Regions from separate parts of the Nonomuraea sp. NPDC026600 genome, predicted to be linked through region 1. Evidence: riboswitches for the same ligand, from Rfam matches in the RefSeq annotation. Region 1 holds a riboswitch; the other holds the start of a gene.
What was found. Region 1 has a riboswitch for S-adenosylmethionine ahead of thrC (threonine synthase). Riboswitches for the same ligand answer to the same signal wherever they lie in the genome.

Region 1 (4,410 bases):
CGCGGCCTCCAGCAGGTCGCGGCGGCGCATGCGCTCCTCCTCGGGCATGACCAGCGCGTCGTGCAGCGCGATGGCGGTGCCGGTCACGTCGTAGGGGTTGACCATGAGCGCGTGCGCGCCCAGCTCGGCCGCCGCGCCCGCCTCGCGCGACAGCACCAGCGTGGCCCGCGGCGACAGGATCGGGCCCTCCTTGGCCACCAGGTTCATGCCGTCGCGGATCGGGTTGACCAGCAGCACGTCGGCCAGCCGGTAGGCGGCCAGCGAGCGCGGGTAGTCGTCGTTGACGTTGAGTATCAGCGGCTCCCAGTCCTCGGTGCCGAACTCGTCCTCGATCTCCTGGGCGCAGCGCTGCACCGAGGCAGTGTATTCGCGGTATTCGGGCAGGTCGTGCCGGCTGGGATAGGCGAACGCCAGGTGCACCACCCGGCCGTGCCACTCCGGATGCGCGAGCAGGAACTCCCGGTAGGCCACCAGCCCGCGGACGATGTTCTTGGACAGCTCGGTGCGGTCGATGCGGACGATCAGCCGGCGGTCGCCGACCTGCTCCCTGAGCGCGGCCATGTTGGACTCGACGTCGGGCTCGTGGGCTCGCTCCCACAGCGCCGCGCCGTCAACCCCGAGGCCGTGCACGCCGATGTGGGTGGTCCTGCCCTCGTGCGTGACCGTACGGCCGGTCAGGTCCACCTCGGCGCCCAGCAGGGCGCGGCAGCAGTCCATGAACGCGCCCGCCCAGCGTTCGGTGAGGAACCCGGCGTGGTCGGCGCCCAGGATGCCCTCCAGGACCTCGCGGGCGACCTCGTCGGGCAGCAGCGAGAAGTATTCGGGCGGCGCCCACGGCGTGTGGCTGAAGTGCGCGATGCGCAGGTCGGGCCGCTCGGCGCGGAGCATCGCCGGGGTCAGCGTGAGGTGGTAGTCCTGGACCATCACGCGGGCCTCGTGCCCGGCCTCCTCGGCCAGAGCCAGCGCGAACGCGCCGTTGTAGTCGCGGTAGGACTCCCACTCCCGCTGGAATTTGGTGCCGAACAGCGGCGCGTTGGGGATGTCGTAGAGCAGGTGGTTGACGAACCACAGGGTGGAGTTGGCCACGGCGTTGTAGGCGCGGTGGAAGGTGGCCGGCGGGATGTCGAGCATCCGCAGCGCGCCCGTGTCGTAGCCGGCCTGGTCGAGCCGGCCGCCGGGCGCCTGGCGTACGGCGCCCCGGTCGCCGTCGGACAGGGCGGCGCAGATCCACAGCGCGCCGTCGCCCTTCATGACCCCGGAGAGCCCGGACACCAGCCCGCCACCACCGCGCTTCATGGTCAGCACACCGTCGTCGGAGACGGTGAACGAGACGGGTCCTCTGTTAGAGGCGACAAGAACGCTGTTCATTAAAGTTCCCTCCGACCATAGGATCCCAGCTATGGCGCTTGATGAGCTAACCGAGGAACTGGCCCGCTCCGCCGCTGCCGGAGATCATCGCGCACTCGGTGAGCTCCTGAAGCGGATCGAGCCGGACGTGATGCGGCACTGCGCCCGAATCCTCCCCTATCACCAGGATGCCGAAGAGGCATCACAGGACACCCTGCTCGCCGTCGCGCGCAACATCGGGCGCTTCGAGGGGCGGGCCAGGTTCAGCACCTGGCTGCACATCGTGACGGCCAACTGCGCGCGTACGACATACCGCACGCTGAAGCGCCGCTCGGCCGAGCAGACCTCCGACGAGCTGCCCATGCAGAAGCCCGACGCGCGGCGGGTCAGCGTGATCGCCGGGTCGCGGCTCGACCTGCTCGACGCGATGGAGGCGCTGGAGGCCGACAAGCCCGACCTGGCCCAGGCGCTGGTGCTGCGTGACATCGTGCAGCTCGACTACAACCAGGTCGCCGAGCAGCTCGGCATCCCGCTCGGCACCGCCAAGTCGCGCATCCACCAGGCGCGCAAGTATGTTCAGGGCGTGCTGGGCGACGATTACCGCTGAGACCGTACGTCTCGCTTGGTGAGACGGACGGTCGCTCGACGGGCCTGGCCAGGTACAGTCAGAGCAAACAACTGAATATTGCTCATCCAGAGGGGTGGAGGGACCGGCCCTGCGAAGCCCCGGCAACCCTCCCGGATTCAGACTCGCGACCTGGCGAGGCCGACCGGGACAGGTGCCAATTCCGGTCTGCGGTCAAGGTGGCCGCAGGCGAAGATGAGGGAAGGCCTCGCTTCATGTCGCTCGATTTCGGACCCGCCGTAGCCCTCTCCTGCCGCGAGTGCGGCACCCGCTACGACCTCGGCCCCAACTTCGCCTGTCTGGAGTGTTTCGGGCCGCTGGAAGCGGCCTACTCCTTCGGTGACATCACCCGGAAGGACATCGAGTCCGGTCCCGCCAACATCTGGCGCTACCGTTCGCTCCTCCCCGTCCCGGTGGACGTCGCCACCAAGCCGAACATGAACCCCGGCTGGACCAAGCTCGTCAAGGCCGGCAACCTCGGCCGGGCGCTGGGCATCAAGTCCCTGTACGTCAAGGACGACTCCGGCAACCCCACCCACTCCTTCAAGGACCGGGTGGTGGCCATCGCCGTCGAGGCGGCCCGTAACTTCGGTTTCCACACCCTGTCGTGCTCGTCCACCGGCAACCTCGCGGGCGCCGTCACGGCCGCCGCCGCCAGGGCCGGGCTCGACGCCTGCGTGTTCATCCCCGCCGGGCTGGAGCAGGCCAAGATCGCCATGGCCCGGGTGTTCGGCGGCAAGCTGGTCGCCATCGACGGCTCCTACGACGAGGTCAACCGGTTCTGCTCCGAGCTCATCGGCGACCCGCTGGGCGACAAGTGGGGCTTCGTCAACGTCAACCTGCGGCCCTACTACGCCGAGGGCTCCAAGACGCTCGCCTACGAGATCGCCGAGCAGCTCGGCTGGCGGCTGCCCGAGCAGATCATCATCCCGGTGGCCTCCGGCTCGCAGCTCACGAAGATCGACAAGGGCTTCAAGGAGCTGGTCACGCTCGGCCTGGTCGAGGACCGGCCCTACAAGATCTTCGCCGCGCAGGCCAAAGGCTGCTCGCCCGTGTCGACCGCCTACAAGGCCGGCCTCGACGTGGTCCAGCCGGTCAAGCCCGACACCATCGCCAAGTCGCTGGCCATCGGCAACCCCGCCGACGGCCCGTACGTGCTCGACATCGCCCGCCGCACCGGCGGGGCGGTGGAGGACGTCACGGACCCCGAGATCGTCGCCGCCATCAAGCTGCTGGCCTCTACCGAGGGCATCTTCGCCGAGACGGCCGGCGGCGTCACCGTGGGAGTGCTGAAGAAGCTCGTCGAGACCGGGCAGCTCGACCCGGAGGCGGAGACCGTGGTGCTCAACACCGGCGACGGGCTCAAGACGCTCGACGCCATCGCCGACGACGCCAAGCCCACGGCAGTGATCCGGCCCTCTCTCGACGCGTTCCGCGCGGCTGTCTGACAACCAGGAAAGGCGAGTTAATCATGAGCGTTTCTGTGCGGATTCCCACCATTCTGCGCACCTACACCGGGGGTACCGCGGAAGTGAGTGGGGAGGGTGCGACTCTCCGTGACGTGCTGGCGAAGCTCGACTCGGACTACCCGGGGATCGGCGCGAGAATTCTTGATGAATCGGGCAAGATTCGTCGTTTTGTCAACGTTTACGTTGGCGAAGAGGATGTCCGTTTTGCCGATGGTCTTGACACGGTAGCCCCCGAAGGCACGCAGATCTCCATCATCCCGGCGGTCGCCGGAGGGTGACCACCCGCTCACGTCAGAAGGCGCTCCTATCTGGGGCGCCTTCTGCTTTTTCCGACAATTCAATGTTGAACTACTCACTCGCGGATGAAATGCGTAATTTGTAGATTGACTCTGTTGCCAAACGCTGTGCCACAGGTATGGTCGAGGGCGATCGCCTGGTGATATCTCCATAAGTCGGGCGATTGAGGGTCTCGCGTTGGAATGGGCGGGATCTATGAGCCCAGTAAGAGGAGTCGGAAGTGGCGCAGGGCACCGTCAAGTGGTTCAACGCGGACAAGGGCTACGGCTTCATCGCGGTAGACGGTGGTAAAGATGTATTCGTCCATTACTCAGCGATCATGATGGACGGCTATCGCTCCCTCGAACAAGGCCAGCGCGTCGAGTTCGAGATCACCCAGGGCCAGAAGGGCCCCCAAGCGGAGGCCGTCCGAGCGGTCTGAATCACGAAGTTGGTAAGTACCGGCAGGTCGCACGGCTCCGCAGTCCGGGCGAAACCGCCATTCCTCCTTCGTCGACTCGGTTACGGCGGGTCCATGACGGGCCCGCCGTACTGACTGACCTGGGCATGCGGGTGCATCGGCTTGCACTCGGCAGGGTAGAGTGCTAAACAGTTCGTTGGCACTCTCTGTCCGAGAGTGCCAGCACTGGATCGGGACGATGGGGTCTGCCGCACGGAGATGCAGGCCCATGC
Region 2 (4,410 bases), on a different contig from region 1:
CGGTTGAGCTCGGCCAGCAGCGTACGCGCCCAGACGGCCCGGACCGGCACCTCCATGCCCAGCATGCGCTCGGCGGCCAGGACCACGCCCAGCTCGTTGGCGAACCCCGCCAGCCAGTCGTGCCTGTTGGCCAGCATGATGATCTGCCGGAAGTCGCGGACCTCGAACAGCTTCTCCGCGCCCCGGTGCATGTAGCCGATGATCGGCTCGGCCGTGGCGATGCGCTCGCCGTCGAGGGTGAGCCGCAGCCTGAGCACGCCGTGCGTCGACGGGTGCTGTGGGCCGATATTGAGGATCATGTCCTCGGTGGCCAGCTCTTTCGCCCCGACGCCGATCCCGACCACGCGTTCCGTCATATGGCAATGCTGCCACCAGCAGTGGTGGTGATCCAGCACAGGACAGGGTCAAGGAACGTTATGCCGGCGCATCCTGCCTACCGGACAGGGGAGGAATACCGGGAACGGGGGGAGATGTACCGTGCAAAGAATTGGCTTTGATCTGGCCGCCCTGATCGCGCGAGTGGCGATCGGCGTGATCTTCGTGACTCACGGGTGGCAGAAACTGCAGGGCGGGGTGCCGGCCACGGCCGCCGCCTTCGCTCAGATCGGTGTGCCGCTGCCGCAGCTCTCGGCCTTGTTCGCCATCGTCGTGGAGAGTCTCGGAGGGGTTCTGCTGATCCTCGGCCTGCTGGTCCGGCTGGCGGCGCTCGGGCTGCTGATCGACATGCTGGGCGCGATCATGTTCGTCCACGGCGGGCACGGCGTCATGGTGCAGAACGGCGGCTGGGAGCTCGCCGGCGCGCTGGGCGTGGGCTGCCTGCTGCTCGTGGCGCTGGGCGGTGGCCGGATCGGGATCGACGGCATCCTGCACAGCACGTACCGGCGGCGCGCCGAGCGCCGCGCGGCCGAGCAGGATCTCGCCGGTCACGCCCCGCCCACCTCCATCAGACCGGAGGCGGACACCACCAGGCCCATGTCCACGCGCCCCGCCGGCCGGGACGGTGACACGAGGAACTTCGATGACGCCGTCGCCGACGAACCGTCACGCAGACGCCCACCGACCGGCTGACCTCAGCGGGCGGCGAGGTCCCGGAGTGCGTCGACGAGGCGGTCCACGTGCTCCTCCGTGGTGCCGATACCGATCGAGGCACGCACCGCGGACGCCGTGTCGTCCTCGCATCCGCCATCCGCGGTGCCGAGCAGGTGCCGTACGAAGGGATGCGCGCAGAACTTGCCGTCACGCACGCCGATCCCGTACTCGCCGGACAGCAACTCGGCCACCTCACGCGCCGAGTGCCCGTCCACGACGAACGAGACGATGCCCACGCGCGGCTGGTCCGGCCCCCAGAGCGACAGCTCGCGCACGCCCTCGATCGTGGCCAGCCCGGCCCGGAGCCGGGCGATCAGCCGCTCCTCCTCGCGCACCAGCGCGGTCCAGCCGGTCGCGCTGAGCGCGTCGCAGGCAGCGGCCAAGGCGATGGCGCCCAGCACGTTAGGGGTGCCCGCCTCGTGCCGCGGCTCGGCGTCGTCGTGCCACTCGATGCCTTCCTGGACGTCCGCGGGGACCGAACGCACCGCGCCGCCGCCCTTCAGGTACGGCTCGCCGGCCGAGAGCCAGTCACGGTGGCCGACCAGCACCCCGGCGCCGAAGGGGGCGTAGAGCTTGTGCCCGGAGAAGGCGACGTAGTCGAGGTCGAGCGCGGTCAGATTGAGCCGCCGGTGCGGCACCAGCTGGGCGGCGTCCACCAGGATCCGGGCCCCGTGGCGGTGCGCGATGTGCGCCAGGGCGGCGATCGGCCAGAGCTCGCCGGTGACGTTCGAGGCGGCGGTGACGACCAGCAGCTTGGGGCCGTCGATCGTGGCCAGCGCCTCGTCGGCCGCGCGGACGGCCGCACCGGGGAAGGCGGGCGGCGCCAGCCGTACGGACCGCTTCCAGGGCAGGAGCGAGGCGTGGTGCTCGGTGTCGAAGACGACCGCGGTCGTGCCCTCGGGCAGGCAGCGGGCCAGCAGGTTCGTGGCGTCGGTGGTGTTGCGGGTGAAGATCACGGCATCGTCGGGTCGGGCGCCGACGAAGGCCCTGACCGTGTGGCGCGCCTGCTCGTAGCGGGCGGTGGTGAGCTGGGAGGCGTACCCCGCGCCGCGGTGCACGCTGGAGTAGGCCGGGAGCGCGGCGGTGACGGCGGCGCTGACCGGCTCCAGACAGGGGGCGCTCGCCGCGTAGTCGAGGTTCGCGTACGTCACGAGCCGGCCGCCCTTGACCGGAACCTCCAGATCGGCGCCGAGCACGGCGGGGATCGGGCGGCTGTGCCGGACCGGCGTCTCGGTGGCCTGGGCGGGCAGGGAGCTGAAAATCGTGAAAGTGGACATGGGGTACCTCTCGGGGACATCGGACCCCTGGAGCGCCCAGCGAGCCCGCGCTTGCCCGCCACACCTCGTGACGGACCAGGTCTTCACCCGGGGCACCCCGCCGCGGACGCGAGGGTTGCCGGCCAGCAAGCCGGGGCTGTGCGCTGGCACTCATGACCTACACCCGCACTATAACCGACACTCGGCAATCAATCACAACCGTGAACTTCTGCGGCCGTTGCCTCGTTGGTACCTGAAACCCCTGCTGTGAGGAGTACTAATGCTTGACTGGGTGACCGACCCTCAGATCTGGATCGGGTTTTTCACCCTGGTCGCACTGGAGATCGTGCTCGGCATCGACAACATCATCTTCATCTCCATCCTGGCCGGGAAGCTGCCGCCGGAGCAGCGTGACAGGGCCCGCGTCATGGGCCTGGGCGCGGCGCTGATCAGCCGGTTGCTCCTGCTGCTGGCGTTGTCGTGGGTGGTGCGGCTGACCGCGCCGCTGTTCGAGGTCTTCGGCCACGAGATATCGGGGCGCGATCTGATCCTGCTGCTGGGTGGCCTGTTCCTGCTGGCCAAGAGCGTCACCGAGATCGGGCACAGCATGGAGCTGAAGGAGGAGGACGGCAAGACGCGGGCCGTCACGTCGTTCGCCTCGGTGATCGCGCAGATCATGGTGCTGGACGTGGTGTTCTCGCTCGACTCGGTGATCACCGCCGTGGGCATGGTGGACGAGCTCGGCGTGATGATCGCCGCAGTGATCGTGTCGGTGCTGGTCATGCTGTTCGCGTCGGGGCCGATCAGCAGGTTCGTGGACAAGCATCCGAGCATCAAGATGCTGGCTCTGGCGTTCCTGGTGCTGATCGGGGTGGTGCTCATCGCCGAGGGGCTCGGCCAGCACATCTCGAAGGGCTACATCTACTTCGCGATGGCCTTCTCGATCGTCGTGGAGCTGCTCAACATCCGGATGCGCAGCAGACATGCCAAGCAAGCATCCTCATAAGATGAAATAGTGCGCTTCGACCCCTGGAATCCGGATTTTGTCGCCTATCCGTACGGCGCCTACGCGGCGCTGAGGCGTGACGCGCCCGTCAGCTACTTCGAGCCGACGGGACAGTGGCTGATCTCCCGGCACGCGGACGTGAACGCGCTGCTCAGAGACCGCCGCCTGGGCCGCTCCTACCTGCACGTGGCCACGCACGAGGAGTTCGGCAGGCCGGCCGAGCCGGAGTTCCAGGAGCCGTTCTGGCGGGTGACCAGGGCGGGCATGCTCGACGTCGAGCCGCCGGTGCACACCAGGCTGCGCCGCCTGGTCTCCAAGGCGTTCACGCCGCGCATGGTGGAGTCGCTGCGCCCCCGGGTCAGGTCGATCGCGGAGGGGCTGGTCGGCGCGTACATCGAGAAGGGCGGCGGCGACCTGATCGCCGAGGTGGCCGAGCCGCTGCCGGTGACCGTCATCGCGGAGATGCTCGGCGTGCCCGAGGCGGACCGGCACCTGCTGCGTCCCTGGTCGGCCGACATCTGCCGCATGTACGAGCTGAACCCGAGCCTGGAGTCGCAGCACGTGGCCGCCAAGGCGGCGGCGGAGTTCGCCGCCTACCTCGCGGACCTGGCGCGCGAGCGCGCCGTGCGGCCGGGCGACGACCTGATCAGCGCGCTCGCCGCGATCGACGAGCTCACCGAGGACGAGCTGGTCGGCACCTGTGTGCTGCTGCTCAACGCCGGTCACGAGGCGACCGTGAACGTGACCGGCAACGGCTGGTGGTCCCTGTTCCGGAACCCCGCCGAGCTGGCCCGGCTGCGCGCGGACCGGAGCCTGCTGCCCACGGCCGTCGAGGAGCTGATGCGCTGGGACACCCCGCTGCAGATGTTCGAGCGGTGGGTGCTGGAGGACATCGAGGTGCACGGGGTCGAGATCCCGCGCGGGGCCGAGGTGGCGCTGCTGTTCGGCTCGGCCAACCGGGACGAGACGGTGTTCGACGACCCGGACCGGCTCGACGTCGGGCGGCCGGAGAACCCGCACATCTCCTTCGGGGCGGGGATCCACTTCTGCCTCGGCGCC

Region 2: linked by a shared signal. The riboswitch ahead of AB0F17_RS12635 (aminotransferase class V-fold PLP-dependent enzyme) and the one ahead of thrC (threonine synthase) in region 1 are both predicted to bind S-adenosylmethionine.

Annotation. Positions count from the first base shown of each region.
Region 1 is NZ_JBEZYD010000068.1:32,849-37,258, forward strand. Features, by position in the region: gene AB0F17_RS64060 (trehalose-6-phosphate synthase) at 1-1,368, opposite strand, end outside; gene AB0F17_RS64065 (RNA polymerase sigma factor) at 1,400-1,954, shown strand; SAM riboswitch class I at 2,034-2,174, shown strand; gene thrC (threonine synthase) at 2,188-3,420, shown strand; gene AB0F17_RS64075 (MoaD/ThiS family protein) at 3,444-3,719, shown strand; gene AB0F17_RS64080 (cold-shock protein) at 3,959-4,159, shown strand.
Region 2 is NZ_JBEZYD010000004.1:506,291-510,700, reverse strand. Features, by position in the region: gene AB0F17_RS12645 (NADH-quinone oxidoreductase subunit D) at 1-356, opposite strand, end outside; gene AB0F17_RS12640 (DoxX family protein) at 478-1,068, shown strand; gene AB0F17_RS12635 (aminotransferase class V-fold PLP-dependent enzyme) at 1,071-2,366, opposite strand; SAM riboswitch class IV at 2,409-2,524, opposite strand; gene AB0F17_RS12630 (TerC family protein) at 2,626-3,351, shown strand; gene AB0F17_RS12625 (cytochrome P450) at 3,361-4,410, shown strand, end outside.